4 regions of the Pseudoalteromonas sp. SR44-2 genome follow, and region 1 is predicted to be linked to each of the others. Evidence: predicted binding sites of a transcription regulator. Region 1 holds the regulator's gene; each other region holds the start of a gene.
The links. Region 1 encodes sigma-54, which starts transcription at its own class of promoters, with help from an activator protein. Its sites were predicted from a motif close to GTTGGCACGNNNNTNGNNT; they were not measured.
Positions count from the first base shown of each region.

Region 2: H5115_RS13230 (LiaF domain-containing protein) is a predicted target of sigma-54. The motif match lies at 3,526-3,544, and genes of this name have one in related genera.
Region 3: H5115_RS16175 (BON domain-containing protein) is a predicted target of sigma-54. The motif match lies at 6,477-6,495, and genes of this name have one in related genera.
Region 4: fliS (flagellar export chaperone FliS) is a predicted target of sigma-54. The motif match lies at 3,031-3,049, and genes of this name have one in related genera.

Region 1 covers NZ_JACJDW010000008.1:31,765-39,822, reverse strand. Annotated here, with positions in the region: gene lptA (lipopolysaccharide transport periplasmic protein LptA) at 1-524, shown strand, start outside; gene lptB (LPS export ABC transporter ATP-binding protein) at 521-1,246, shown strand; gene H5115_RS06785 (RNA polymerase factor sigma-54) at 1,316-2,815, shown strand; gene hpf (ribosome hibernation promoting factor) at 2,842-3,129, shown strand; gene ptsN (PTS IIA-like nitrogen regulatory protein PtsN) at 3,134-3,586, shown strand; gene rapZ (RNase adapter RapZ) at 3,605-4,450, shown strand; gene H5115_RS06765 (HPr family phosphocarrier protein) at 4,493-4,765, shown strand; gene mgtE (magnesium transporter) at 4,899-6,257, shown strand; gene H5115_RS06755 (protein disulfide oxidoreductase) at 6,462-6,869, shown strand; gene H5115_RS06750 (YgiQ family radical SAM protein) at 7,030-8,058, opposite strand, start outside.
Region 2 covers NZ_JACJDW010000020.1:64,984-73,041, reverse strand. Annotated here, with positions in the region: gene H5115_RS13255 (ATP-binding protein) at 1-508, opposite strand, end outside; tRNA gene H5115_RS13250 (tRNA-Ile) at 1,248-1,324, opposite strand; gene H5115_RS13245 (hypothetical protein) at 1,578-2,075, opposite strand; gene H5115_RS13240 (YqaE/Pmp3 family membrane protein) at 2,467-2,625, opposite strand; gene H5115_RS13235 (BON domain-containing protein) at 2,698-3,264, opposite strand; gene H5115_RS13230 (LiaF domain-containing protein) at 3,593-4,261, shown strand; gene H5115_RS13225 (VOC family protein) at 4,300-4,716, opposite strand; gene suhB (inositol-1-monophosphatase) at 4,960-5,763, shown strand; gene H5115_RS13215 (ABC transporter substrate-binding protein) at 5,817-6,626, opposite strand; gene secF (protein translocase subunit SecF) at 6,942-7,889, opposite strand; gene secD (protein translocase subunit SecD) at 7,899-8,058, opposite strand, start outside.
Region 3 covers NZ_JACJDW010000031.1:3,743-11,800, reverse strand. Annotated here, with positions in the region: gene cobO (cob(I)yrinic acid a,c-diamide adenosyltransferase) at 1-456, shown strand, start outside; gene H5115_RS16205 (cobalamin-binding protein) at 456-1,316, shown strand; gene ung (uracil-DNA glycosylase) at 1,313-1,975, shown strand; gene H5115_RS16195 (DUF3545 family protein) at 2,063-2,251, opposite strand; gene tal (transaldolase) at 2,475-3,425, opposite strand; gene yaaA (peroxide stress protein YaaA) at 3,651-4,430, shown strand; gene H5115_RS16180 (mechanosensitive ion channel family protein) at 4,551-5,507, shown strand; gene H5115_RS16175 (BON domain-containing protein) at 6,083-6,403, opposite strand; gene srmB (ATP-dependent RNA helicase SrmB) at 6,677-7,903, opposite strand; gene H5115_RS16165 (tRNA1(Val) (adenine(37)-N6)-methyltransferase) at 7,979-8,058, shown strand, end outside.
Region 4 covers NZ_JACJDW010000012.1:22,447-30,504, reverse strand. Annotated here, with positions in the region: gene H5115_RS09270 (PAS domain-containing sensor histidine kinase) at 1-224, opposite strand, end outside; gene H5115_RS09265 (DNA-3-methyladenine glycosylase I) at 357-950, shown strand; gene H5115_RS09260 (sigma-54-dependent Fis family transcriptional regulator) at 1,288-2,724, opposite strand; gene fliS (flagellar export chaperone FliS) at 3,147-3,548, shown strand; gene H5115_RS09250 (hypothetical protein) at 3,557-3,871, shown strand; gene fliD (flagellar filament capping protein FliD) at 3,968-5,407, opposite strand; gene H5115_RS09240 (flagellar protein FlaG) at 5,468-5,893, opposite strand; gene H5115_RS20360 (flagellin) at 6,050-6,613, opposite strand; partial or broken gene H5115_RS20355 (flagellin hook IN motif-containing protein) at 6,620-7,522, opposite strand; gene H5115_RS09230 (flagellin) at 7,824-8,058, opposite strand, start outside.

The DNA.
Region 1 (8,058 bases):
CACTTATAATTCCTACACTTATACTAGCGTTTAATAGTAGTGCTGCAGAGCAAAACACGCAACCTGCTGCCAATCAAATTTCAATAAGTGCCGACAAGCAAGAAGGTCAATTAAAAGCTAATGTGGGTATTTTTGAGAAAAACGTTGAGATTATTCACGGTAATCGCCGCATTACAGCCGATCGCCTAGAAGTACACAAACGTGATGAACTTGGTGATAATAAACAATTATTAATTGCCACAGGTAGCCCTGCGCACTTTGAAGAAAAGCAATCAGACGGCACGACTATGAGCGCCAGTGCTGATGAAGTACGTTATGATGTATCTAAGCGTTTTTTAACGCTTGTTGGTAATGCACAAGTATCGCAAGCCGGACAAAAAATAAATGCTAAAAGCATTACCTACGACATAGAGCAGCAGCTCATCAGTGCCGAAAAAGATGAAAACTCAACTGACCGCGTTCACACAATTTTAGTACCGATCGAAACTAAAAAAAGTAAAAAAGGCGATAAAGGTCAACCATGAGCACATTAAAAGCAGAACTATTGGCAAAAAGCTATAAAGGTCGTGAAGTTGTAAAAAACGTCGGCCTTGAAGTACAAGCTGGCAGTATAGTTGGCTTACTTGGCCCTAACGGTGCTGGTAAAACAACGACTTTTTATATGATTGTAGGGCTTGTTCCTAGCGACAAAGGTAAAATATCTATTGATGATAACGATATTACTCTTTTACCTATGCATAGTCGTGCTAGATTAGGCATAGGCTACTTACCGCAAGAGTCATCAATTTTTAGAAAGCTGACTGTTTATCAAAACTTAATGGCCATTTTAGAAACGCGCAAAGAACTAAATAAACAAGCCAGAGAAGACACGCTCAATAACTTATTAGATGAATTTAGCATACAACACATTCGTGATAGCCAAGGTATGGCATTATCGGGTGGAGAACGTCGTCGTGTAGAAATAGCACGAGCGCTGGCAGCAGATCCTAAATTTATATTACTGGATGAACCGTTTGCCGGTGTTGACCCTATTTCGGTATTAGATATAAAGAAAATAATAGAACATCTTAAAAATCGTGGGATTGGAGTATTAATTACCGACCATAACGTAAGAGAGACCCTTGATGTTTGCGAAAAAGCCTACATTGTTTCTCATGGGGAGCTGATTGCATCAGGTACTCCAGAACACGTATTAAATGATAAAACAGTACGCGATGTTTATTTAGGCGAGCAATTTAGGCTGTAACATTTACGCCATGTCTTTAAGCATCTGCTAGTATTAATTATAACAACATAAAAGGATTGTTAGAGATACATGAGGCAATCACTACAGCTGCGCATGGGCCAGCAACTTACAATGACTCCACAGCTGCAACAAGCTATTCGTTTGTTGCAACTCAGTACATTGGATCTCCAGCAAGAAATACAAGAAGCTCTCGACAGTAATCCACTATTAGAGGTTGAAGAGGCAGACTATTCTGAAGACGCTGCTGGTAAAAACGAGCAAAAAGCTGATACCGATGACATAACTGTTAGCGCATCTGCTGATGATGCTCCGAGCGAATATGAACAAGATACTGGTGAAGCACTTGCAAAAGACACGCTAAGTGACGACATGGCTATGGATGTCAGTTGGGATGAGTACATGAGTGCCGCTCCTGCAGCCTCATCAGGTCCAATGCCTGAAGACGAATCAATATACCAAGGCGCCTCTACTGAAACGCTGCATGAGTATTTAATGTGGCAATTACAACTAACGCCATTTAGCCCTACCGATGAAGCCATCGCTATTGCGATTGTAGAGGCCGTCGATGATTCAGGTATTTTAACATTAAGCTGCGAAGAGATTTTAGAAAGCTTTAATCAAGAAAACGAAGATGATAACGAAGTCGAACTTGATGAAATTGAAGCGGTATTAAAACGCATCCAACTGTTTGATCCTGTTGGTATTGCTGCACGTAGTTTACAAGAGTGTTTGTGTATTCAGCTTAATCAATTTGATAAAGAAACACCTTACATTAATGAAACGAAAATGATTTTAACCGAGCATATTGATCTATTAGCAGCTCGCGACTATCGTACATTAATGAAAAAAACTAAGCTTAAAGAAGAAGAGCTTAAAGAAGTGATGACACTAATACATACTCTCAACCCAAAACCTGCAGATACTATTGTAAGGGAAGAATCTGAGTATGTTGTTCCTGATGTGTCAGTTAAAAAAATTAAAGGCCGCTGGGTTGTCGAATTAAACCCAGATAGCATGCCTAAAATTCGTGTTAATAGCCAATACGCGGCAATGTCTCGCACTGTAAAATCAAGTGGCGACAGCCAGTTTATTCGCTCACATTTACAAGAAGCTAAATGGTTTATTAAAAGCTTAGAAAGTAGAAACGACACGCTATTAAAAGTTACTAATTGTATTGTTAAGCAACAACAAGGCTTTTTTGAACATGGCCCTGAAGCCATGAAACCAATGGTTTTAAATGATGTCGCTGAAATGGTAGAAATGCACGAATCGACAATTTCGCGTGTGACTACTCAAAAGTACATGCATACACCCCGTGGTATATTTGAGCTTAAATATTTTTTCTCAAGCCATGTAAGTACTGAAAACGGTGGTGAATGTTCATCTACAGCAATACGTGCGCTTATCCGAAAATTAATCGCAGCAGAAAACTCAGCAAAACCATTGAGTGATAGCAAAATAGCGGATATATTGGCTGAGCAAGGAATTAAAGTAGCGAGACGTACAATCGCAAAATACCGCGAATCTCTTGCTATTCCACCGTCAAATCAGCGTAAAAGTCTGATTTAAGACGCTAAACTAAAAGGGTAATGCTTATGCAACTAAACTTAACTGGTCGTCACGTAGAATTAACCGATTCACTAAGAGACTATATTAATACTAAATTTGCGAAGCTTGAAAGACACTCTGATCATATTAATAATGTTCATGTCATTCTCGATGTAGAAAAGTTAAATCAAAAAGCAGAAGCCACAATACACGTAAGCGGTGCTGAGCTATTTGCCTCTACAGAACATCAAGATATGTATGCCGCTATTGACTCGTTGATCGACAAGCTCGATCGCCAAGTAATCAAACACAAAGAGAAGCTTGCTCGACACTAATATGATGAAATTAAGTTCACTTATATGCCAGGACTGCAGCAAAGCTGCGGTCCTTTTTAATAGCAAAAAAAGAATTTTAGAGTTCATTAGCGAACTTGCTCACGACAAACTTCCGTATTTACCGCAACAAGATATTCTTAATGCTTTAATGAGCAGAGAGAAATTAGGTAGTACAGGTATAGGGCGTGGCATTGCTATTCCTCATGGAAGAATGAGCGGTGCAGAAGAGCCTTTGGCTTTAGTGCTCGTTAGCGAAACTCCAATAAACTTTGATGCAATCGATAATCGCCCTGTTGATATTTTTGTCGCACTCATCGTACCAGATGGCGATAACCAGCAGCACTTAAAGACTCTAGCAACCATTGCTGATAAACTAAACAACAAAGATTTTTGTAAACAGTTACGCAGTGCAAAATCTGATACTGAGCTTTACCAAGTTATTGTCGATCAATCATAGTTTTATAAAGGGTGTTAAATGGAGTTAATTATCATAAGCGGCCGTTCTGGTTCTGGAAAGTCGGTTGCTTTGCGCGTTGTAGAAGATTTAGGTTATTATTGCGTAGATAATATTCCAGTAAACCTACTACCTTCATTAGTTCGCAGTGTATCTGATAGCTACGATAAAATTGCTGTTAGCATAGATGTGCGCAACATCCCTAAAGAACAAGATGAATTTAACGATATTCTTGAATACTTGCCTGGCTTTGCAAACCCTACGTTGTTTTATTTAGATAGCGACGATCAGACATTGATCAAACGCTTTTCTGAAACACGCAGATTACACCCACTATCAATAGACTCGTTGCCCCTTGATTTAGCCATCAAAAAAGAAAAAGAATTACTTGATGTATTAACCACTCGCGCCGACTTTATGATAGATACGACTGATTTAAGTGTTCATCAACTCGCTGAATCTATTCGTGAAAAGATTTTAGGTAAAAAAGATAAGCAACTGATTGTCACATTTGAATCATTTGGTTTTAAACACGGTATACCAAAAGAAGCAGACTACGTATTTGATGCACGCTTTTTACCAAATCCACACTGGGAACCTGAGTTGAAGCCTTTAAATGGGTTAGATCAACTGGTTAAAGACTATTTAGCTAATCACAGCATAGTGCAAAAATTCACATGGCAAATTCAAACATTTGTGCAAACGTGGTTACCGCATTTAGAACGAAATAACCGCAGTTATTTAACCATTGCTATTGGGTGTACAGGCGGGCAACATCGCTCTGTGTATTTAGCGCAAACTATCGGTGAAAGTTTTGCAATGACACATCCCAATGTAAAAATTCGCCATCGCGAGCAAGAAAAATAATATAGCTGAATAATCACCTGTTCAGCTTAGGTAGAGTAAGTTATGCATTGTGAAGATACCTTTTTAATAAAAAACAAATTAGGCTTGCACGCCAGAGCAGCTACTGTGCTTGCGCAATTAGCAGTACAATTTGATGCGACAATCACATTATTCCAAGATGACAAAGAAGCAGCAGGCGATAGCGTACTTGCACTAATGTTACTTGAAAGTAGCCAAGGAAAAGAAGTTAAAGTTGTTTGTAAAGGCCCTGATTCTGAGCAAGCTTTACACGCTGTTGGAGAATTAATAGCACAACGCTTTAATGAACAAGAATAACCTGTTTTATAAAAACAATATTCGCATTACTAATGCTTCAATTAAAACAGATATATAAAATAGATAGGTTAGTAACGCCAGTTAACTCACCTCCCCCCCCATAAAGTAATATAACAATTTATAAAGGACGCCAATGCCTGAAGCTTTTGAACAAGATTACCCACTACAGCAACTAAAACAGGTGACGAAGTCACTCAATAGTGGTCAATTTGTTCAAGTTAGGCGCATGCTCGCAAAAACGGCTCCTTGTGATACCGCATTATTATTAGAATCATCACCGCATAAAATTCGCCGACTGCTTTGGCAATTGGTCGATCCTGATGTGCAGGGTGATGTTCTTGAAGAATTATCTGAAGATGTTCGTTTAGGCATTATTGCCCAAATGGAACCTAAGCACATTGCCGCCGCAACTGAAGATATGGGCCACGATGACTTAGGTGAAGTATTACGTAGCCTGCCAGATACCGTCTATAAAGACGTTGTTAGCGCGATGGACATTCAAGACCGTGAACGTGCCACGCAAGCACTGTCATATCAAGAGCGTTCAGCAGGTGCGCTAATGAACACCGATACGGTGACCATTCGCCCTGATGTAACACTCGATGTTGTACTTCGTTATATTAGACTGCGTGGTGAGTTACCAGAGGGTACAGATGATTTATATGTTGTTGATAAACATAACTGCTTTATAGGCGCTTTATCGCTGAGTACATTATTAACTAATCCGCCAGAAAAAATTGTGCGCGATTTAATGGATGAAGATTGTGAGTCTATCCCAATCTCAATGGATGAAAGTGAAGTAGCGCAATTATTTGAGCGCCATAATTGGATATCGGCCCCTGTGGTGGACGATAACGACCAACTCCTCGGTCGTGTTACTATCGATGACATCGTTGATGTAATCCGAGAAGATGCCGAGCATAGCTTATTAAGCCTAGCCGGTCTTGATGATGAAGAGGATACATTCGCGCCTGTACTAAAAAGCTCTAAAAAACGCTCAGTTTGGCTAGGAGTTAATTTACTAACCGCACTTGCAGCTGCTTTTGTAGCTAGCTTTTTTGAAGGCACTTTAGATGTGCTCCCTATTTTGGCTGTGCTTAACGGTATTGTCCCTTCTATGGGTGGTGTTGCTGGTAGCCAATCATTAACGCTTGTTATCCGTGGTATTGCTGTAGGTCATATAAACCAAACAAACCAACGTTTCTTGATGATGAAAGAACTGGCCATTGGCGCGCTAAACGGTATTTTGTGGTCACTATTAATTGCGGGTGTTATTGCGCTATGGCAATGGGATTTTATGCTTGGTGGCGTACTCGCCTTCGCTATGTTTATGAACTTAGTGGTGGCAGGTGTTGCTGGTGCAAGTATTCCAATAATTCTTAAAAGAATGAATATAGACCCTGCTCTTGCAGGGAGTGTGGTGCTAACCACGGTGACTGATATTGTTGGTATATTCGCCTTTTTAGGTACTGCTACATGGTTGCTGATATAAATTAAACGCTTTAAATGTAAAGAACTAAAGCAAAAAAATACTTAGGGTAAATCAGTAGCTATGGCAACGGATACCAAACATAAAAATGACATACCTAAAAAAACGCTAAAACAAAAAAGCGTATCCATATTAAAAAGTGTACTGGTATATAGCTCTATATTTTTCGTCATTTATACCGCCGTCAATTGGTGGCGGCAACCTGTCATGCCAGCAAATCCTCAATTACAATTAATCGACTATGAAGGGCAAAACATTAATTTAGCAGCAATGAGCCAAGATAAACCCACGCTTGTGTATTTTTGGGGAACTTGGTGTCCAATTTGTAGTATTACCTCCCCTGCCATAAACGAACTCGCAAACGAGAATAAATACCCCGTCGTGAGCATCGCGATAAAATCAGGCTCTGATCAAGAGCTGCATGATTATTTAAATGAGCAAGGCTACAGCTTCAGTACTGTTAACGATCAACACGGGGAGATATTTTCCGATTGGCAGGGACAAGTCACGCCATCTTATATAATCTTAAAAGATAATAAAATGACGCAAGGACTCACCGGCATTCAGCCGTTATGGTCACTTAAATTGCGTTTGTGGTTATCATCAATGCTTTAAAAAAAAGCTAAACTTAGCACAGGATATCTAAAGAGAGGGGCTCTAAAACCTCACTCTTTATCACCTACAATAATATAGATAATAAAGAGCAAGGCTTACTTAATTTGCGTATGAAAAAGCGCGTACCGCAATTAGCCTTATCTATTAGCAAATAAAATTACTAACGTGTACTTTGACGATTACCGCCTACTTTTGGCTTAGTGTTTGCCTTTTTAAATTGGCTAAAACCAGTATGTCGCGTTAGTGCCGGACGCCCACTTTTTTTACCACCTTTACCTGCTTTTTCATCGCGCCCTTCTTCTGGCACTAAACAGTTAGGCCCTTTACCAATTAAATTAGCTTTACCCATTTTACGTAGAGCTTCACGTATCATTGGCCAACCAGCTGCATCGTGGTAGCGTAAAATAGCTTTATGTAATCTACGTTGGCGTGCGCCTTTAGGTACAGGAACAACTTCTGAGTTGTTTTTTATATTACGCAAAGAGTTCATCTCTGTATGGTAAATAGTCGTCGCATTAGCCATAGGTGATGGGTAAAAATTTTGTACCTGATCAAGCTTAAAGTCGTTTGATTTAAGCCATAAAGCCATGTTTACCATGTCTTCATCTTTTGTACCTGGGTGAGCAGATATAAAGTAAGGAATTAAATACTGCTTTTTACCAGCTTCTTTAGAGTACTTATCAAATAGTTCTTTAAATTGATCGTACGCTCCCATACCTGGTTTCATCATTTTTGATAATGGACCATCCTCTGTATGCTCTGGCGCTATTTTTAAGTAACCGCCTACATGGTGCGTTACTAATTCTTTAACGTAACGCGGGTCGCGTACAGCTAAATCGTAACGTACACCTGAAGCAATCAATACCTTTTTAATACCCTTAACTTCACGTGCTTTTTTATACAAATCTATTGTTGGCGTATGATCTGTATCCATGTGTTTACAAATATCTGGATACACACATGATAAGCGTCTACAGGTACTCTCGGCCTTTTTACTAGTACAGCGCAGCTTATACATATTCGCCGTTGGGCCACCTAAATCAGAAATAACACCAGTAAAGCCGGGAACTTTATCTCTAATTTGTTCAATTTCTTCAATAATAGATTCTTGCGAACGACTTTGAATAATGCGCCCCTCATGCTCTGTAATTGAGCAAAACGAACAGCCACCAAAACAGCCACGCATAAT
Region 2 (8,058 bases), on a different contig from region 1:
TAAGGCCACTAGCAACTCTTAGCGTTTCATGCTTTTTGTTACTGAAATCGGAAAGCGATTTTTGAAGGTCTTTACCAATAGGGCGATTACTGACTAGCCTGATTGTTAACTCACCAGCACCAATCAGGTCTGGCCTAGCTTTTAATATTGCAGTAAATGAATCAGCAAGCCCCTTAATAATACTGTTATTTGAAGATTTTGATTTAGAGCTTGTTAGTTCCGAAACAGTCCAATTTTTGTCAGGTGTTGATGCAGAGTACTTTAGCTGCTCAATGACAACCTTTTCAGCTTGCTCTATAGAATGGCCACCATAAAATAAGCCACAATCAACAGAGTCCCATTCCGTTAACTCCGGAGAATTTTCATCATCAAGATTTACGCCTTCAACTGTAACAGCAACCAACGATGTGTCAGGTTCGAGTAATTGTAATGCTAGACGAAGTGCCCACCATTCATGAAAATCATCGCCAGTGTTTGAGGCTCTGGCACCTAAATATTCTGGTTTCATATAATGTAAGTTTCTTTTAAATCCCTGTAAAGATGTCTACTGGGCACACTTTCCTCTTAATAAGACCGAGGACACAACAGACCAACACACAAACTCACAATAGCATGAACCAAAGCTATTAATAAATTTTGGATTATAAATTTTAATTAGTTGTAGTTTCATGCTACTAAAGATAAAAATAAATATTAGCTTATTAGATACTTAATCCCAAACCACTTCGTTCAATTCCTGTAAAGCCATAAATCGGAACCCCGCAAGCGGAGCCCCCTTGCTACGCAACCCTTCGGGCGATTTCTAGCTTGACTGGCTTTTCACTGCGTAGTCTGTGTTGGCCATGGGGTATGCCGCGCCTTTAGGCGGCAAGCGCCTAAAACTTACCAACCTCATAGCGAAAGGGGCTTAAATGAAATCTATGGACTTTATAAACAGGGCTAAAAAGTAGAATTTGCTGATATAGCAAGGTCGGAAAAACCGATTGAACGTACCAATCTTATTGCGTAATTGTAAGCAAATATAGTAGCGCTTAAAACTATTACTAAAGCTTTGTTAACGAAAAGCTTGTTGATTTCACCTAAGTTGAAATTTAATAGAGCCCTATATAGTTCTTTATCGAATCCCTAGATGCTGAAATGAGGTTGTATTAGATAGTTAATAAAAAAAGTTGCTATACTAAAAGTAGCACAGAGGTAGCACGAGGTAATTTCGGTTAGTAGGTATTTACTTGGAAAGCTTTTAAAAGTGGTGGCCCCTCCCAGACTCGAACTGGGGACCTAACGATTATGAGTCGTGTGCTCTAACCAACTGAGCTAAGGGGCCAACTTTATATAACTGCCAGGCAGTTAATTTTTGAAGCGTTCAGTCACAGAGCGACTAAAGCGGGTTGCAGTATAAAAACTTTTTAGGTGCTTGTCACTACCAAAAACCTTTATTTTAACAATCAACAAGCTAACTGCTTAAATAGTAATCTTTTAAGTGGGCATAAACATAAAATGTAAGGTATTTACCGTGCTATTCACTGCATTAAATTATAAACAAAACCTATCCCATATAGTCTTTTATATTTAACCCTCTACTTTTTAAGCAAAGCTAACATATATGTGTAGGCATACAAGGCTGTAAAAAATATGCTTGGGGCTACTGTAAGTGGCAAATTAGGTGTCTGATTAATTACATTCACCATAATCACTAAGCTCGATTGAACAGTAATCGGAATAATAGGCGCAAAAAGTACACCTGCTATTTTTTTGTTACTTAAATACGAGGCGCTAGAGTTAATTGCATTATTGAAGCTTTGTCGTATTGCTACGTTTTGTGGTGTTTTAGAATGAAACATACAAATAATTGGAGTTACAAACGCAAGCGTTACATAACTAAACTTATACTTGTTGACGACCATTTCTAAAATAAAGGTAAAAAACAGCGTTACAAATCCACTATACAAACCTTGCACTAATGCAGCTTGAAGCGTAACCGATTTAGCAATGTCTGCCGCACTATTTGCCCAGTAGGCCCAACTAAAATAAAAAACGAAAGACACAACGCCTGACATTATAAGTCGAATATTCAATTAACTGCCTCAATATGCCTAAAACCTAGTTTAATGATAACACTAGAAGTGAAGGTAATATTGTCACTAAATAATAAAGTATTTGATTGTATATTATAGATGTATAAACACACTAATGTTGAAGATTTCCTAAATGGCATCAAGTCAGAATCTGAGCGCGGCTGTTAGCTGGAAAGCTTATTAGTAAACAATAAGTATAGTTTTAAAATAATATTGGGAGAGAGTTAAGGAAGTAAATCAAAGGGTTGAAGGGCGTTAAAAATTGGATTTAACCTAAAAAACTATCTAAAAACTATCTAAAAATTCTTTAAAAACTAATATTGTGAGCCGATCGGTACTAAAGTATTTAGCTAAACCTCAGTAGTCGGCTTACACAATATATAATCTGTCATTATTTTTTCGCAATAATGTAGATTGCATGTATTAACCCTGGGAAATAACCTAGCAGTGTTAATAGAATATTTAACCAAAAATGCATACCTAAGCCAACTTGCAAAAACACACCTAATGGCGGTAATAAAACCGAAAGTATTATACGAATAATATCCATGATCAAACTCCATTTAAATTAAACATTGAAAAGACTTAAAGCCCAGTATTACTGGGCCTTAACTATACTGTATTATTCAGCAACAATAGCTAGTTTATCAACTACGTCGCGAACATCTTCAGCATTTTTAGCAATTTTAACTGCTAGTTGCTTTTCAGCTTCAGACTCTACAGAGCCATTCAGAGTTACCACCCCGTTGTCGGTATCAACATCAATGTCTGTACCACCTACTTCTGAGTCAAACAGGAAGCGAGTTGTGATTACAGTGGTGATTTTAGCGTCCGTTAGGTCGTTATCATCATCGTCCATCATGTCGTTGCTTTTATCTTCGGTGTCCATGCTTTTAACAACAGTAAGGCTGTTGTCAACATCAGTTACACCATCTAGGCTAAGTACAAGTTCTTCTGCTAGCTCTTTATCGAGTTCGCTATTAACTTTACCTGTAAGTACTACCTTGCCATTTTTTACATCAGTGTTAATGTCAAAGTTGTTTAGATTAGTGTTCATAAGTAGAACGGTTTCTGCCTTACCATCAATCCAAGCATCTTTACTTTCGTTTTCCCAGCTGTTTGCTTGGGCACCCATAGCCGTAGTACCAAGAACTAGAGCTGCGATAATAGATTTGTTAAATGTTTTCATAATCTTTCTCCTTTTGATTAAAGACACTTTAACTAATGCGAGCTTCAGGCCAACTTTATTTATACTTAAAATTCAAAGACTTGAATTAATTAAAAGATAAAACCTTATCTATGTTTGTGTAACTATTTACAGGCTACTCGGTAAAACTTTCTCAAATAGTGAAAATAGCTAGATAATTGCTCTTTTGGTTAATCTATCGTTAATATAACAAAACAAAAAACACCGTTAAAAAATAACCAATTGATAATTAATGAAATTATATTTGGTACGCGGTTTGCAGCCTAACTACAAGAGCAGTATCAATAGTAAATATAATAAGGAATAACTCATGTCTGTAAAAGTTGAAGACCGCCCAATAGAGCAAGTACGCGAACAAGTGATTGATCAATTAATTTATAATTACAGTCATGGTGTTATTTCTGTTGATGCATTCGAAAGACGTTTAGATAATGCGATGGATGCACCTAATAACGAAGCTCTGCTAGCCTTAGTAGAAGACTTAACACTTAATACCGATCAGCAATATAAAGCAGAAAAACAATCGCAATTTACACCACATTATAGTGCACAGCAAAACAGTGATGATGATTTTACATTACGCAGTATTTTAGGATCTAACGAGCGAAGTGGTCAGTGGGTTGTGCCAAAAAATATATATTTGAGTAACTTTATGGGATCGGTGGTGCTTGATTTTACCGATGCTATTTTTGCGCATCAAAATGTAACTATTCACGTTAACTGTATTTTTGGTAGCGATGAAATTTACGTACCAGAGCATGTCAATGTAGTGTCTAAAATGTTTTGTATTTTAAGTAGCCTTGAAAATAAATCTGTGTCGCTTAACAAACGCCAAGGCCCTACAATTCATATTGAAGGAAAGGCAGTAATGGGCTCGGTTGAGGTGAAAATAAAGCGCACAATTAAAGAAAAATTTATAAGTTTTGCAAATGAGCTAAAAACCCAGTTTGGCACGGGTAATAATAATCGCTCACTATAATTGAGTAGCAGCACTTTAGCGTGCTGCTTAGTATTTTATTATAAATCGTTATTTCGCTCGCTTGGTATATCACTTAAATACTCTACAAACTCAACTTCAAACCCTGCAGGATCAATAAAGTAGACATTCTTTCTGAAAGGATTCTCGTTACCTTGCTTGCTTAGAGTAAAACCCACTTTATTTAAGCGCATTACTACTGCGCTTAAATTATTAGTTACATAAGCAAAGTGTGCAAAACCAATTTGATGGCCCGATAAGTTTCTGTTTTCACCTTCACCATGACTGCTTATCGCAATGTAATGCGTGTCATCTCCAAAGTGTACCCAGCGTCTTGGTTTTCCATGCCAATCGCCTCTGCCCTCACTTCTAATCGACCAATGTGGAAATACAGCGCGATAAAATGTAAGCATACTATCTATATCACTCGCGACTAAGTTTACGTGCTCTAAATACATAATGTTATCCTATCAGTTAAGTTAGGAGCACGATAAAACCTCAAGTTAACTTTAGGTAAAGTGTTATTTAAAATTAATTTATTTAAATGCAGATAATTATTTTTTAAAAATATATACACTTTTCAATCTTGTATAAAAAACAAACACAAGTATTTGGGGTTTATTGTTTACTTTATGGCAAAAGTCGCTAAAATACGCCGGCTGAAATATATAAACGTTCTTTTACAACCCAAAGGTAATACCATGCATCCAATGTTAAACATTGCGGTTCGCGCTGCGCGCAACGCAGGCAAAATTTTACTTCGCGCAAGTGAAGATTTATCAAAAGTTGAAGTGCAACAAAAAGGCGCTAACGACTTAGTAACTAACATTGATAAAGAAGCCGAAGCCGTAATTCGTGACACTATTTTACAGTCTTACCCTACTCACTCAATTGTTGGTGAAGAACTAGGTGAGCATAAAGGCAAGGATGATGATTACCAATGGATTGTAGATCCTATCGATGGAACAACTAACTTCATCAAAGGTATCCCTCATTACGCGGTTTCTATCGCACTTAAAGTTAAAGGTCGTTTAGACCAAGCTGTTATTTATGATCCAATTCGCGGTGAGCTTTTCACTGCATCTCGCGGTCAAGGCACTCAGTTAAACAGTAAACGTCTACGCGTTAGCAAAACTACGGTTCTTGCAGGCACTGTACTTGCTACTGGTTTCCCGTTCAAAAACAAAAACCACATGGATGCATACACTGAAGCGTTTAAAGCATTATTTGTACACACTGCTGATATTCGCCGTGCAGGTTGTTCTGCTTTAGATATGGCATACGTTGCAGCTGGCCGTGTTGATGGATTTTTTGAAATTGGTTTAAAACCTTGGCACTCTGCTGCGGGCGAACTAATGGTTAAAGAAGCGGGCGGTATGGTTGTAGATTTCGCCGGTGGTAATAACTATAACCACAGCGGTAATATTATCTGTGGTTCACCAAAACTGACTCAAGCAATTATTCGCGAAATTCGTCCAGTATTAACTGAGTCGTTACTTCGCTAATTAAATGCTATTAATAGCATACTAAAAAGGAGCTCAGGCTCCTTTTTTTGTGCTTAAAAATAAGGGTTATCTAGCTTCAGTTCTACTGTTTTACCTTTTTCGTAAGGTAACGAGTTTAAATCTTTTGCGAAATATTCATCAAATAAAGCATCAAACTCGCCATTTTTTTGCATTATCTCAAGCCCTTTTTTAATTGCCACTGCAAGCTCTGGCTTACTATTTGATACAAAATAATAAAACCCTGTTGGATAACTCATATATAAATTAGGTACTATTACTAGGTTACTTTGTTTATTTGCCGCTAGCTCTGAATTAACCTCGATAAATGAACGTGGGAAGTAATCAATACGCCCTGCACTTGTTAAGGCAAACATAGCCTGATAATTTGCAAACGGCCTTATATGCAGGCCATTAAACGCCATTATTTTTGTATCAGGCCAATCATGACCTTGCACCGCAGAAAGCCTACCTAGCTGATCTAAGCTAGTAATACCTTTAAATCTAGCAATGCTGTTCTTACTTGTTAATAGCGCCCTCTTACCTATGTAGCCTTTAAATAATGGGATTTTAATCGCAATAGCTAAAGACTCTCTTTCGGGGCTGCTCATACTCCAGTATAAATCTAAATTTTTTGTATCGAGCGCTATTAAAGTACGTTGTTGATGGGGATGAATTAAAACGGGGTTAATTTCTGCAGGGTATTGTGCGCTCACCAATGCTTTTTCTAATAGTTCGTTAAGGTAGTCGTCACGAGCATATTGCACACGCTGCTCCTGCGCTATATTTACGATATTTACCTCACTCGCTAAAGCGCTGCATACAAACAAACTTACTACGTTAATCAAATACTTTAATGGCAACATAATTATCACCCTAGTTATTATCGGTAGTTTTAACAGTTATTATTGATAGTTTAAATTATCGCGTTATTTAAGCTAAATAACTTCCGGCGCCTAAGTATAAGGTGACGATATTATGTAACTGTACTTATTCATAACCACGCTATTAATACTTAATTTAAATACATAGTAAGACGTTACACTCATGGCGTGCTCTACAAAGTTAGCACTGTTTATTCATACTTGCACAGTAAAGCTAAAAAAATCGTGAGCAAAAATATATATTACAGGCAATAAAAAACCGCTCATTGAGCGGTTTTTAAAGTAGTTACAAAACCATTACGGCATAGCGTCTTGGTCTGCGCCTTCTTTTTCAATTACTTCTGGTATTAAATCTTCTTTGCTTACACCCATCGCTATAGCAACAGAGCTTGCAACATAAATCGAAGAATAAGTACCAATAAACACACCAAACAGTAATGCAGTTGCAAAACCATGAATAGTTTGTCCGCCCCATGCAAACAAGGCAATCAATACTAAAATAGTCGTGATTGATGTTACAAGTGTACGGTTAAGTGTTTGCGTAAGTGAAATATCAATAATTTCTATCGTATCGTCAATGCGTACCTTACGGAAGTTTTCACGTATACGGTCTGATACAACAATCGTATCATTGAGTGAATAACCAATTACCGCAAGAATTGCCGCTAATATAGTTAAATCGAACTCTAAACCTAATACCGAAAATAAACCCACAGTAATGATAACATCGTGTAGTAGTGCACCTACCGCACCTACTGCAAAGCGCCATTCAAAACGAAACGCAACGTAGATTAAGATACAAATAAGCGCAGTTAACATGGCAAGGCCACCCTGCTCTTTTAAGTCTTCACCTACACTTGGGCCTACAAACTCAATACGGCGCATTACTACGCTGTCATCTGCTTTTTTAAGTGCATCGATTACTTGGTTACCAATCACTTCAGCTTTTACATCGCTACCGCGTGGTGCCAAGCGAACTAAAATCTCTTGGCTTGAACCAAATAACTGCACTGATGCATCAGCAAAACCATTATCAGCTAGTGCATCACGTACTTTTTTAAGGTCAGCCGGTTGTGAAAAACCCACTTCTACCGCAGTACCGCCGGTAAAATCTAAACCAAAGTTTAAGCCTTTGATAAAAATTGATGCAAACGACGCTAAAATTAGTAGCGTCGAGAAACCCATAGCCACTTTTCGAAGAGACATGAAACGAAGGGTTCTACTACCCAAACTTAAAATTTGCATGTCTGCTCCTTAAATCGAAAGTTTATCAATGCGTTTACCACCAACAAATAAGTTGATTACCGCACGGGTACCAACGATGGCTGTAAACATTGAAGTTAAAATACCAATCGCAAGTGTCACTGCAAAGCCCGCAATCGGACCAGTGCCCACTGCAAACAGTATAATGGCA
Region 3 (8,058 bases), on a different contig from region 1:
TTTGGCGTTGTAGCACGCTGCGTAGGGCATGGTAAAAAAGCAGCCGTTTGCCAATATATTAAAGGTACATGGGAATGTGGCGAGCGTAATTTATTACAAGGTGCAGGCGTTGAGTTTGTTGTAATGAACACCGGTTTTACCTGGGATACGCAAAATAAAGAAGCCGATACCGCAGCCGCCCAAGCAACATGGCAAGAGTCAAAACGTATGCTTGCAGATAGCAGTATTGATTTAGTATTACTAGATGAGCTTACGTATATGGTGACATACGGCTACGTTGATTTAGATGAAGTAGTAACAGCCCTTAATAACCGCCCACCAATGCAGTCAGTTATTATTACAGGGCGTGCAGCGCATCGTACTTTAACCGACCTTGCCGACACAGTAAGTGAAGTGCGTAATGTAAAACACGCATTCGACTCAGGCATAAAAGCGCTAGAAGGCTTTGATTACTAATGTTTAAAGCGTTTTTTATTGGGGTGCTGCTTTTTAGTGTATCGGGCAGTGCACTTGCAGAGCAGGCTAATGATTCTAAAAAACTGCGAATAATCGCGCTTGCACCACATATAGTCGAAAACCTATTTGCCATCGGGGCGGGCGATAATATTGTGGGCACGGTTGATTACGCCGACTACCCAAGTGAAGCCCAAAGTATTGAGCGCATAGGGGGTTATTACGGCATCTCGCTTGAAAAAGTATTGGCGCTTAAACCCGACTTAGTTATTGCGTGGAAAAGCGGAAACCAAAGCGAAGATTTAGCCCAAATAGAGCGTTTAGGTATAAAAGTGTATTTGAGTAATCCCACCACAATCGCTGGTGTAGCCGACGAGTTACTTACTTTTGGTGAATTTACAGGGAATATTGAGCAAAGCCAACAAGCGGCAAATGCATTTACACAAAAACTAAACGCGATTGTTAAAAGCCAGCAAGATAAAAAAAATATTACCGGATTTTATCAGTTATGGGCTGAGCCCATGATGACAGTAAGTAAAAATACGTGGATAAGCCAACTGATTGAAACATGCCATGTAAGTAATGTATTTGCACAGAGCGTTACAGATTACCCGCAAATTAGTATCGAAAATGTCATTGTTACTAAGCCACAAGTTATTATTATCCCTGATGAAAAATCAAAAACACCACAGCCGGTTGTTAATTGGCAAAAGTGGCCAGAAGTACCAGCAGTTAAAAATGATCAATTTATTAGCGTAAATGCCGATTTATTACATCGTTTTACCCCGCGCATGCTAGATGGACTCGCGGATATGTGTGATAAAATAGACGCATCACGTAAACAGATTAAGAGTACACAATGAGCAATTGGGCTACATTTTTAGAAAGTGAATTACAACAAACTTACATGCAGCAAACGTTAGAGTATGTGGCTAATCGTCGCAATGAAGGTGTTGCTGTTTACCCGCCTGAAGCTCAAGTTTTTAGTGCTTTTGATGCCACAGCACTTAATGACATCCGCGTTGTAATTTTAGGACAAGACCCATACCACGGAGAAGGACAAGCGCATGGCTTGTGTTTTTCGGTGTTGCCTGATGTAAAAAAGCTGCCGCCGTCGCTTAAAAATATGTACAAAGAGTTAGCTGTCGACATCAGCGGGTTTATTATTCCTGAGCATGGTTACCTGCAAAGCTGGGCAGATCAGGGCGTGTTTTTACTCAATACAGTATTGACCGTTGAGCAAGGGCAAGCGCATTCACATAAGCATTTAGGGTGGGAGCAATTTACCGATAATGTAATTGCCCATATTAATAAGCACTGCGAAGGTGTGGTATTTATTTTATGGGGTGCACATGCACAAAAAAAAGGTAAAGGCATAGATAGCGCTCGCCATCATGTTTTAAAGGGGCCGCACCCATCGCCACTTTCAGCGCATAGAGGCTTTTTTGGTTGTAAGCATTTCTCACAAACGAATGAGTTATTGCAAGCCCAAAAAGATAAGCCAATTAACTGGCAAATCTAATTTATTCCAAAGAACTCAAATTGTTTAAACCATTAAAAAAGGCTTCCATATATCGGAAGCCTTTTTGTTTAGTTGGGGCGTATTGAATTAAAAGTCGAGCTCTTCAATTGCAATACTGTCTGTAAAGTAGTCTAGTTCTTGTAGTTCTTTACGTAGGCGCTGTTTGTCTTTTATTGCTTCTATTTCACGCCATTTTCTTTTTTTATTTTTCTGAGAGGTTTTCCTTGTTGTATCTGGTCCTTCTAATATCTCTAATATATCGTTTAGGCTATCCATGAACTTCTCCTATTGATTTTATTGACCTCAAGAATACCTATACCACAGGCCTAGTTAAAATAGAATAAAAAAGTGACAGTTATGTTGCATAAGTGTGATTAATTGATGAAGGTTTATACGAGGATTATATGAAGTCGATATGAAGATTATATACAGAGGTAGCGTATTTTAGGTATAAAAAAACGCCGCTATTGCGACGTTTTTAAAACACGATTATAGCAAATTACATTGCTTTAAAGCGCGCCTCTAGTTGTTCTTGTGCATCAGCAAAAGAGCGAATGCCTTCAGCTAGTTTTTCAGTAGCCATAGCATCTTGGTTATGTAACCAACGGAACTGTGCTTCTGTAAGTGGCTCTGGTTTTGGCTCTTTAGGAATATCTGTTTCTAGCAAGTATTCCTGTGCGCCTTCAAGGTTACCTAAATCTTCTAAAAGATTAGGGCTAATTGTTAGCTTGTCGCAACCAGTAAGAGCAATAATTTCGCCTGTATTACGGAAACTTGCACCCATCACAACTGTTTTGTAGTCATGGCGTTTGTAAAATTCAAAAATGCTGCGTACAGACTGAACACCTGGATCTTGTAGCGGATCGGTTGGTTTTTCCATACCGTTAGCAACGTGCCAATCTAAAATACGCCCTACAAATGGCGAAATTAGAAATACGTTTGCATCGGCACATGCGCGAGCTTGGGCATCGCTAAATAATAAAGTAAGGTTACATTTAGTACCTTCTTTTTCTAGTTGCTCAGCGGCTTTAATACCTTCCCACGTAGACGCTACTTTGATTAAAATTTTATCTTTGCTTACACCTTCTTTTTCGTAAAGGCTAAGTAGAGTATGTGCTTTATCAATAGTCGCTTGCGTATTAAACGAAAGGCGTGCATCTACTTCAGTAGAAATATAACCAGGTACAATCTCACTAATTTCTTTACCAAGTAACACAGCAAAGTAATCACATGCTAGTTCAAGTTGTTTAGCTGGCTCTTGCTCGGTTTCTTTTGCATAGCTCCAAGCTTTATCTAGGTAAGGCTTATATGCTTCAATCTCGCTCGCTTTTAATAAAAGCGACGGGTTTGTAGTTGCATCTTCTGGTTGATGCTTTTTAATAGCTTCAATATCACCAGTGTCGGCTACGATAGATGAATGTTGTTTTAGCCTTTGTAGAGCTGAAGTCATTTGCTTTCCTCATTCCAAGCAAGTTAAAAGAAAAATCTAATCACTCTTAATATATACAATCCATACTGCAACAGTGTGACAATGCTTGATAGGTCTTATGTCCTTATCAATAGAAAAACGGCAATGCATGGGTCATTAAGAGAGGATTTATTTAAACAAAACGTGCTTTTCGTTTCATTTAATGTTGAAATTGACACTAAATAAATTACAAGTCAATAGCTAACTATGATCACTGTTATTTCACCTGCAAAAAATCTTGATTACGAAACGCCACCCGCAACAGACAAGTTCACTCAGCCTGAATTACTAGAGCACAGCGAAGAGCTCATGAAAGTATGCCGTGAACTAACACCAGCGCAAATTGGCAGTTTAATGAAAATTAGCGATAAGCTATCTGGGCTTAACGCAGCACGCTTTAGTGAGTGGGCACAGCCGTTTACACAAAGTAATGCTAAACAAGCAGTGCTTGCCTTTAATGGCGATGTATACGGCGGTTTAGATGCAAGCACGCTTAAAGCTAGCGAGCTTGATTACGCACAAAACCATTTACGTATCCTTTCTGGCTTATACGGCTTATTAAAACCACTTGATTTAATGCAAGCTTACCGTCTTGAAATGGGCACCAAGCTTGAAAACTCGCGTGGCAAAAACTTATACGAGTTTTGGGGCAGCGTAATAGCGAACAAACTAAACGAAGTATTAAAAGCACAAGACGCGCAATACTTAGTTAACCTTGCTTCAAACGAATACTTTAAAGCGGTAGATAAAAAAGCATTGAATGCACAAATTATTACCCCACACTTTAAAGACTGTAAAAACGGTCAATACAAGGTAATTAGCTTTTACGCTAAAAAAGCACGCGGCATGATGGCGCGCTACATTATCGAAAATAAAGTAACGCAATTAAGTCAGCTTAAAGAGTTTACTGTGGCGGGTTATTACTTTAGCCCTGAGGCAACAGTTAAAGAGCTTGAGCCGGTATTTATGCGTGACGAACAAAATTAGCTCATAAGCTTAAATAAACAATTGAAAAGCCATGCATTGCATGGCTTTTTTGATACTGGCGTTATATTTGCAACTATATCTAATATTAATGAGATTATTAATTAAATAGGTGCAAACAAAATGATCAGTATTCCGTCAGTTGGCGAAGCCGAAAAACTAATAGAGGAAAAGCTCGGAGGGTGGTTTGATGTTGTTATCAGCCATATCCCTAATTTTATAGTGGCAATTGTAATTGCCATAGTATTTTCAATATTGGCGCGCTTTGCTGGCAAGCTGATGAAAAACGTGTTGCGCCGCTCTCTCGATTCAACGCAAATTGCCGATTTAATGGCGTCAATATTTAAAGTTATTGTGTTGTGCATAGGTTTATTTATAGCGCTCGATTTTGTTGGCTTAAAAGGCACTGTTACTTCGTTACTTGCTGGTGCGGGTATTGTGGGTTTAGCCATTGGTTTTGCGTTTCAAGACATGACCGAAAACCTAATTGCAGGTATAGCAATGGGTGTACGTAAGCCATTTAAAACAGGTGACGTAATAGAAACCGATGATGTGTTTGGTTCAATACATTCTATAAACCTACGTAACACACTAATAGAGAGCTTTTACGGGCAATTAATACTGGTGCCAAACAAAGTCTTATTTAGAAATATACTCAAAAATTACACCACTTTAGGTGTTAGGCGCATAGAAGTGCCAGTGGGCATTTCGTACGGTGACGACATAGAAAAAGCAAAAGACGTTATAGTCGATAAAATTAACGAATTTGACTTTGTAATACGCAAAGACGAAACCGCCGTATACGCCGAAGGTTTTGGCGACAGCAGTATTAACTTACTGGTGTGGTTTTGGATTAAATACCCAGGCGAGCCTGACTTTATGACGGTACGCCACAAAGGTGTTGTTGCCGTTAAGCAAGCATTAGACGAAGCTGATATTAGTATTCCTTTCCCAATTCGTACGCTCGACTTTGGCATTAAAGGGGGTGAAAAACTTGATGCCATGATAAGCGATAAAATAAGCCAGCAGTCATCCAATAAAGACAGTAGCGACGGTGCTGACTCTAGCCAAAGTGAGTAATTTAGTTAAAACTCATTAGGCAAAAGCATTGGGAAATAGTTACTTACCAATAGCGCATTTTTACAGAGTAAAAATGCGCTTTTTTTATAAACGGATTATTAGCTAAAAGTTTAAATACCTAGTTTTGTGTTTATTGAATATCAATTCTGATTAGTTGCGTTTGGCCATGGGAGTATTAACAAGTAAAAGTAGTGTTTACCCAACGATTTTTTTACTGCCTTGCCGCACACTCTGAAATAACGCTCTCATCTATTTCAATAACTAAATAAATCATCTTTTTTAAGCCAGTTAGGTCGGCTAAAGAATGTGTGTAAGCTTTTTCAGTATCAATTGGGTTAACTTAAGGGTTAAAAGAGCAAAGACAAACACGCTAGCATCAATTCTAAATCTATCTTCTAAAGTATAAGTGTGAGCTATCGCTTTAGGGTGAGGAATAATCGTATTGCTTAGGCTTTATTTTATCTTTTTCACAGCTGTAAAACTTGCCTTAAAAAGAATATAAAAAAGCGCAGCTTGTGTTGGAGTAACAAGCCGCGCTTATGAATTAGTTATACAAATAGGTTTTGTGGTGCGTATTAAATAACGCTAATTTTGTTACGAATGATTTTAACCCCATCTATATTTTCTAAAAACTTTTGAGCTAGTGCGCGCTGAAAACCAGTTTGTGCTTCACCGTATAAATCTACTTCACCATTTTTTACCTGCACACGAATATCACTTAACGCCAGGTTAGGGTTAGTTCGTAGGGTATTGGTGATAGTTTGTTGTAGGTTAGGTTGAGTGGCTACACTGCTTACTACGGCCATGTTGGTTGCTGCACTTACCTTTGTAGCGCAAGCTAATAAAAATAAACAACAAAATGATACTAAAGCGATAGTTAACTTGAAGCGGTTCATAACTTAATCCTTACATTACGGTGAATAGTGCAGCCACAAAATGGAAATTCCATCGGCTAGGTTATCTTTGTAGTTACAATTTCGGTGCCAATATTAACGCTATGAAATATAAGGTAATTTTATTAAGTGGGAATTAAGGTGGGCAAAAATTACATTTAAATGAGTATGAGTTACATGCTTGGGTTACATATGTAACAGGTACAAACACCAGAGCCTGTAAGGCTTGCATTAAAAAAGCCGACAAAAGTCGGCTTAGAATAAAAATATGTTAGGTTACTTTTTCTTTTTAACCTTGGCCTTTTTCTTGGCTTTCATTTTTACTGGATCTTTACGCTTTTTAGCCGGAGGCTTAGCTTCTTTATGCTGTGGCTCAACACCTTTAATTACACGGCGTTTTAGTTTTTGTTCAACGTAGCGCTCTACTTTATACAAAATACCAATGTCGTGTGCTTCAACTAATGATATTGCAATCCCTTTTTTACCAGCACGGCCAGTACGACCAATACGGTGTACGTATACGTCGGCAGTGCGCGGCATATCAAAGTTAATAACGTGGCTAATGTCAGATACGTCAATACCACGTGCAGCTACGTCGGTAGCAATTAAGATACGTGTTTTGCCACTGTGGAAGTTTTCCATGGCTTTCATACGTTTGTCTTGTGGCATTTCGCCGCGTAACCAAGCTGCTTTAACGCCATTATTGGTTAGCTCGCCAATCAGTGTTTCTAAACGCTCACGGGTTTTAACAAACACAATTGCTTTAGTCACGTCTGGACCATTTAAGGTATTTACTAAAAGCTCTAGTTTGTGATGATAGTCATCGGCTAAATGTACCCACTGGTGAATTTTAGCTTTTTCTTTACGTGACGAATCAGCTTCAAGCAGTGCAGGGTCGTTTAATGTTTTTTCAGCAAACCTTTCTACGCTGTCACCTTCGAGTGTTGCTGAGAATAAAAAACATTGGCGACGATTTTTAGCTTCGTCACAAATACGGCTCATTTCTTTTTTGAAACCCATGTCTAACATGCGATCTGCTTCATCGATAATAAGCATTTCTACGTGTTCAGCATGAAAGTTTTCGGTTTCTAGGTATTCCATTAATCGACCTGGTGTGGCGATTAAAATATCGTTATTTTTTTCGAAAATTTCTTTATGCGTGCCGTAGTTAATACCGCCTGTTACTACACCAATTTTTAGGTGTGTGCGTTTAGCTAGCAGTTCACATTGTTCATGAATTTGATAAGCCAACTCACGAGTCGGGGTCATAACGAGGACGCGCGCAAAACCAGGATCACGACGTGGGAAATCCAGTAAGTACTGAATAGCCGGAATTAAAAATGCCGCTGTTTTACCTGTACCAGTAGGCGCAGATGCTAAAATATCGCGCCCCTGTAGTGCTTCAGGAATAGCTTGTTGTTGAATGCTGGTTGGCGTCTCGTAGCCCATTTTATTAATGGCATCGAGTAGCTTGTTATCAAGATCAAATTCAGAAAATTGCATAGAGTGTCTAAAATAAGGGACAATTACCCTGATTATACGCGCTATGCTGCGCTTGGTGAATGAAAAGGTGAAAAAATGTCTGGTTTTGTATTTAAACAATTTAAAGTTGAACACGACCACTGTGCAATGAAAGTTTCTACCGATGGCATTTTGCT
Region 4 (8,058 bases), on a different contig from region 1:
AGTGGCTCGCCAAGCATATCAATCGCTATTTGATTCGCTTTTGCAATCAACCCTTTGCCATCAAGTACAACCACACCTGCTGGCATGGTATCAACCAAGTGCGAAAGCCAACTTGCTTGCTTGCGCAGATCGCTTAATTCACCAATGTACTCCTCTTGAAGTAAACATGGGTTATACTGATTTGCAGAAAAAAACTGTGGTTTTAGCACGCTAGCAAGGGCCATAATCAAATCTCGAATTGATGTAGATATATGTCCAAATGCACGATTTATACCAATATTTATTTACATACTTATCATTAAGTTACATCAATAATTTGAGCGACATAAAAATGACGCACACAAAAAGGAATAATAATGAGTGAGCAAATAAAGTGCCGTTGCCCGTGGCTCGACACCACTAAACCCGACTACGTTATTTACCATGATGAAGAATGGGGCGTCCCTCTTTATGATGATACAAAGCTGTTTGAATTTATCACTCTTGAATCAGCGCAAGCCGGCTTAAGCTGGTACACAATTTTAAAAAAGCGTAGCGGTTACAAAAAAGCATTTGCTAATTTTGATGTAGATAAAGTGGCACAATTCACACAAGATGACGTTGAGAGACTAATGCTTGATGAGGGAATTGTGCGCAATCGCTTAAAAATTGTGGCAACTGTTAACAACGCAAAGCGCTTTATAGAAATACAAAAAGAATTTGGAAGTTTTAGTAACTACCAATGGCAGTTTGTCGATAATAAACCGATTATAAGTAATTTGAATAATATTGAGGACTATCCTGCAATTACAGAGGCATCAACCGCATTTGCGAAAGATTTAAAAAAACGGGGTTTTAAGTTTTTAGGTCCTACAACGGTTTACGCTCATATGCAGGCCTGCGGTATGGTTAACGATCACAGTAATGATTGTTTTAGAAAAGAAGAAATCATTAAGGCTTTTAGTGAGTAAGTGATTTATAACTATAAAAGTGATTAGTTCACAAAGAGGTTAAGAGACGCTGCGCTTTAGAGAAGTAAAGCGTAAGTTGACTATGGTTTCTCATTTATCTTCGTTTTTCTCTTTGTGAAATAACGTTTTATTTAAATGATTAAAAGTCTTGTTTTTCACGCGAGCAAGTCTAGCGTCTACAACAAAAGTAAAAACCGTGTAGGTGCGAATTTACTTCGCGCTCTTGCTAATATTTTTAAGTAAAGTGCGGTATAAAACCGCACCTACAAAACGAGGGGTTATTTATCTACTGTGTTTGGCCAATTTATAACTAAACACTGACAGCTGCTTTTAAACCTTAATCTCTTGAAAGATTATACTTTTTCATTTTCTCAACGAGTGTTGTTCTGCGGACCCCTAATATCTCTGCAGCGCGAGCTACAACGTAATCATAGCGCTCTAACGCTTGGGTTATTAAGCTTATTTCGAGTTCGGCTAAATAATCTTTAAGTTCAATACCATCATCTGGCAATAGCCCACTACCCGTTTGGCTAAACTCAGCGTCTGGCTCACTTTCGTAATCACTAAAGCCTGTACTAAATATGTCGTTAAAGGCGTCTTTTTCCATTAACTCTTCAGGGTATTCTGGCTCGTAGGCTTCAACTTCAATGTAACGATATTTGTTAGGTAAATCAGGAATATCGACCACTTTGTCAGGGAACATAATAACCATACGCTCCACCAAATTAGCAAGCTCACGAATATTACCAGGCCAAGCATGTTCTTTTAAGCTCTCAACTGCGCGCTCTGTAAACTTAGCGGTAGAACCAGTCTGGTCGTTAACACGGCGCATTAACTCTTTTAAAAGCAGCGGAATATCATCAGCTCGTGCACTCAGCGATGGGTTTTCGATAGGAAATACATTTAAGCGGTAATATAAATCTTCCCTAAAACTACCTTCTTCAATCATTGTTTCAAGATTACGATGCGTGGCCGCAATAACGCGTACATCAGCTTGGATTGCCTTTGTACCACCAACACGTTCGTAGCTGCGTTCTTGCAATACTCGCAGCAACTTAACTTGCATTTGCAGTGGCATATCGCCTATTTCATCTAAAAATAGCGTCCCGCCTTGAGCTAGTTCAAAGCGCCCTTTACGAGCCGATATAGCACCAGTAAACGCGCCTTTTTCGTGGCCAAATAGTTCACTTTCGAGCAGCTCTGCCGGAATAGCACCACAGTTTACAGGTACAAACGGTCCATTAATGCGCTTTGAAAGCAGGTGTACATTACGGGCAACCACTTCTTTACCTGTGCCTGACTCGCCTAAAATTAAAACATTAGCATCGGTTTTTGCCACTTGTTCAATTAAAAAGCGAACATCTTTTACGGCCTCTGTTTCACCAACAAGTCCGTCAAAAGTTTTATGTGGTTTAGAATGCTTATGCTCATTTGGCAACATGCGCTGATACTGCTGGCAATCGTGAAGTAACTGCGTTGTCACTTCGTGATTAAATGGCTCGCAAATAAGCCCCACCACATTAGCTATACTTAATAGTGGTTTTAGCGTTTCGCCAATTAATAAAAACGGTAATGTTGGATAGCGTTTAATTAAGCTTTCGTGGTCAAGTGATTGCAACGCTCCTAAAATAATCATGCATTCTTGCTGCTGATATTTTTTGCATTCTTGTTCAAAGCAGTCTTCGCTTAATAGTTGTACAGCTTCACCAATAAAGCCAAGTGAAGCATTTAATCCTATTGCGCGGTTGTTATTATTATCTAAAATCAAGATCATATTTAGCGAGCCGTACTTTCACTAATTTGTATAATTAGTTAAATTGTAAGCCAGTTCAGCATGGATGCAAGTGATAGCGGCAGTTTTTTGACATAAACGCCAAAAAACAGGCGGGCTAGTTAAGTCAATCATACTTAATAGTTAATCATTAAGTATGGGTTATAGTTTTAACTTAGTTATTACCTAGCTATAACTTAGCTCTAAAAATTAATTTACTCGGCTATAAAAATGCTATTGTTAGTAAATAAACTCAATTATAAATTTAAGTTGAAGTTACTAATGCCGATATATAAATAAGTGAAAATGCTTGGCATTAATATTGCTTTGTTCTTGTAAAAGTATAAAAGCTTTATTAAATTTTTATGTAAGTTTTTACATCAACTTTCACATAATTTTATTGTTTTAAATTTTAGGATCATCCCATGGCTCATGTCTCAGTAAAAAAATACGGTCAAGTTCGTGCTAGCAGCATTGCCGAAATGGCCCCTTACGAACAAATAAACCTTATATTCAGTAATATTATCGGTCGCTTAGCAGCAACAAAAGGGTTTATTGAGCGCAAAGAAATACAAAAAAAAGGTGAAAACATTTCAGCCTGTGTTTTATTATTTGGTGCACTGCAAGACGCACTTAATTTAGAAGTAGAGCAAGACCCTAGTATTTCGAACAATTTATTGGCACTTTACGATTACTGCCAACGCCGTTTAACGCAAGCGAACATAAACAACGATATTGAAGCAATTGTGGAAGTATCAAGTATTGTTAAAGAAATTAAAGAAGGTTGGGATAACATCCCGCTAGATCAACGCAGCCCTGCGGTTTAATTTCAATTATGGACTCGCCAACATCTTCAGAGCAACTAACAAACAGCTCTGAGCTCATACAAACGTTGCTTAGTAAAATTGAAGTCTTAGTAAATGATGATAATGCAGATGAAGCTCAGCCTCTTTTAGACACTTTAAATGTTGAACTAAAGCAATGGTGCGAAAGCAGCGACGGCCCAAGCGCAAAGCAATTAGAATTAATTCAGCTTCGTATAAATACCATTTTAGTTAAAGCGAATAGTGCAAAAAACGAGTCATCTAAAGCTATTATTAAACATAAAAAATCAGGTAAGGCGATTAAAGCTTATAAAGCAAGTCGCTAAAATCTACTCAAATAGAAAACACAAAAAAACCGTTTTAAATAACGGTTTTTTTGTGCTTTCTTAATTTAGCTATTAATTTAATATTACATTTATCTACTAAGAGTTATCTCTTACTACGCCTGGCATATTCTCTAATTGAGCTTGAACATAACTGCTGGTGTTATTAAGGCTCGCCACTAATAAATCCATCGCATTATATTGAGCATATAATCGAGAAGATAGCGACTCCATTTTACTGGCAAGATCCAAGCGATCATCATCTAAATCATCAAGTTGGTTCGTTTTACTGTCTATTCGGTTTTGGATAATACCGTCAGAATCTGTATAAAAGCTCATTAGCTCATCGAAGGACTGAGCAAAACCACCTTCATCTTCATCTGTGCCAATAAAAAACTGTTGAACCAGATCTACATTAGAGTCTATTTGCTCATCCAATGTTTCTGTATTTAGGGTTAAAACACCGTAGCGATCTGTTTCAACACCTAATTGCGAAAGTGATAACGAATTACCATCACCTAAGTCAATTGACTCGGTGATTTCACTACGGAGCTTTGACATAACACCACGAAGTAGTGAGTCACCAGCCATTACTCCGGCTCCACTTTCGCCAGATGCACCTAAATTATTACTCAGCTCTAACAACTCATTGTAGCTACTGATAAAACTATTTAAACCTGTTTTAATATTATTATTATTTTCGGTAATTGATATGTCGCTTATGTCGTCGTCGGTATCGTGCGGTTTTTTAGCTGTTATATCCACGCCATCAATCACGTTACTAAATTCATTAGTGTTGCTTGATACCGTCAACGTACCATCAATTGTTATTTGTGCATTTTGAGCAGCGTTAACTTGTGTTAAATTAGTTGTGTGGTTAGCAGGGTCTGCGTCTGATACATCATAAGCTAATCGAGATAACCCGCCTGTATCAGTATTAGTACCGTCATCGTCTTGTACGGTAATTGTAATTGCGTTGTCTTCGCCAGTTTCTTTACTTGTAAGTACTAAATGCTGACCGGTATCACTGGTTATTATAGTTGCAACAACAGAATCATTACTATCACTGCCAGTAAAAGGGCCGTTATTAATTTGGTCTCGTAAATCTTCTAACGTATTTGTAGCCGATAAAACAGTAGAAAAACTATTTGCACCAGAACCGATTGTAATTACGCCAGCTCCAATTGCCTCGTCAGCGGCAAATGCAGGGGAAGATAATTTATGAGCTTGTGCTAATGCGTCTACTTTTACGTTGTAGCTACCAGGCTGAGCGTCTTTATCTGAGCTAATTGATATAAAATCATCATTGCCAGATGCAGTTCGCTTTTGGTAGTTATCACTATCACCCAGTGCTTCCATTGAAGTTTGTACTTTTTCAAGTGCTGACTTAAGTGCACCAACAGCAGAAATATCCGTAGTTAATTTACTTTCAGTAGTATTTAAACGAGCTTCAGCAGGTGCTTGTTCAGCATTAACTAGTGCATCAACAATATCTGACACTGCTAACCCAGAACCTAAACCATTAAATGTAATAGACATACTTCACCTCTTAAATACTCAAAAATAAACTAACTTAGTATTAGTAATTCAAACTACCTACTAAACCGTTTGATCAATTAAAATACCAGCAGATTCAGACAGTTTAGAAACTAAACTTAACACTTCCTCAGAAGGATATTGCTTAATAACTTCGCCACTGTTTTTATCGAGCACTTTGATTACATCACGTCCTGAATCTTCATCAACTTTAAATTGTAAGCTGCGATTCATTTCACCCATAAAATCCTGCAATTGTTGCGCCATTTGTTCTAGCTGTTCGCGCTCTAAGGGCTGATCTTTTTCATCTTGATTGTTATTTTTGTATTGGTTTTGCTGTAGATTTTGTTGATTGAGCACTTCCGTTTGCTTTACATCATCAACTGCTCGCTCAGTCAAAGAACGAGCAGCTTGCCCCGCTTGCTTATCATCACCAGCAACGGGGGTCGGTAATGTTGTAATTTCTGCGTTTGAAGTAATTGTATTCATAACAGATTCCTATTTTTCACTTAATTAAACCAACAATAGCTTAGTTTATATTCTTAAACCACAAAAGGAGGTAGCTAAAGCCACCTCCTTTTTTAAAATACTAATACTGACTTTATGTATTAGTTAGCTAACCATTAAGCTATTACTTTTAACTTATTAACCTAATAAGCTAAGTGCCGTTTGTGGTAACTGATTCGCTTGCGATAAGATAGATGTACCTGCTTGTTGCAAGATTTGGTTTTTCGTCATTTCAGCAGTTTCAGTTGCAAAGTCGGTGTCTTGAATACGGCTTCGTGATGCAGATACATTCTCAGAGATGTTCGCAAGGTTGCTAATAGTATGTCCGAAGCGGTTTTGAACAGCACCTAAGTCAGCTCTTTGAGAATCTATTTGAGCTAAAGCCCCGTCAATTACCGATAGTGCTTTTTGTGAATCTTCAGCAGTAGTTAAATCAAGAGTAGATACCTTATCTAAGGTTGATGTACCTAGAGCACCAATAGTAGCAGCGCCACCTCCTGCTGGAGTTAATGAAAATGCGTCTTCTGAAGTTAGCTTTACTGTTCCAGTAATACGAGCAGTATCTGTAGCAGCACCACCAGTTAAAGTTATAGCTGTTGCTGCAACACCTTCTGAATCTACAGATTCCAAACTTACTGTTTTAGTTGTACCTGTATTGTTAAAAGATACAAGTTCAATATCATCGCCATCAGCGTCAACCATAGATAATTTTCCATTTTCATCTATGCTAGCAGAGACACCTGTCTGTGTTGATTTATCATTCACAGCTTGCGCAAGAGCAGACAAATCAGACGCGTCTGTAATAGAAGCTGATATATCAATATCATTCAGTTTAAAAGACACTGTGCCTGTGTCGCCCAAAGCACTCATTTTAACTTCGGTTCTAGCTTCTGCTGTTACTCCTGTTGTGCCTGAAGATGCATTAATTGATGTCGCGGCTGCCTTGGCAGATGAGTTAATTGCAATATTTGAAGCAGTGTTATTGTCAATCTGAATCGTACCAGCTGCAACATTGCTATCGACAAGGGTGCCGGCAGCGGTGCTTATAATGGCGGAACCAAAACCAACGTTAGCAGCTGTACCTTTTAACAAGCTTTTATTAATTCCTATATCAGCCGCTGCTGTACTCTTTAATGATACATCTATAGTTTCATTAGCATTAGAACCTACTTGAAATGATTTACTACCGAACGAGCCATCTAACAATTGCTGTCCACCAAAAGAAGTTGTATCTGAAATACGTGTTAACTCAGATTGTAATGCTGACACTTCTTTTTGAAGAGCTGCTCTGTCTTTATCAGAGTTAGAGCCATTTGCTGACTGCAAAGCAAGTTCACGCATACGTTGAAGTATGTTTGTAGACTCGCTCATCGCGCCTTCAGCTGTTTGCGCCATTGATATACCATCGTTAGCGTTACGTTGTGCTACTGCTAAACCATTTACTTGTGACGTTAAACGGTTTGAAATTTGTAGTCCGGCCGCATCATCTTTTGCGCTGTTGATACGCATACCCGATGATAAACGCTCCATTGATGTTGCAAGGTCGGAACCTGATTGAGACAAGTTACGTTGTGCATTTAGTGAAGATACATTTGTATTTACTGAAATCATAATAAAACTCCTGATTACTTTCGTAATGTTGCTATTTAATTTAACCAAGAGCTGTTGCAAATATATGGCTCAGCTCCGTACTGATTAAGTTAACGGCAGGAAGAAAGTTATCTTTAGAAGTATTTTAGAAATAAATTAGTTTATTTACCTAAAAACACACAAACCATTGTTTTAAAGAAAGTTACAAATTAAATTTTTGACACATAAAGTTATATTTCAAGTGCTTTTGCTATATCAATTAACAAAAATGCACTTCAAATTGAAGTGCATTTATATAAGAAATTACTAATAAACTGAGTATTTAGCCACCTAGCAGGCTAATTGCAGCCTGAGGTATTTGATTTGCTTGCGAGAGTATAGACGTGCCCGCTTGCTGTAGAATTTGATTTTTTGTCATATGCGCTGTCTCTGTTGCAAAATCTGTATCTTGAATACGGCTACGTGATGCCGAAACATTTTCGGCTACATTTGCTAAATTACTAATAGTATGACCAAACCGGTTTTGAACCGCACCTAAATCAGCTCGTTGTGAGTCT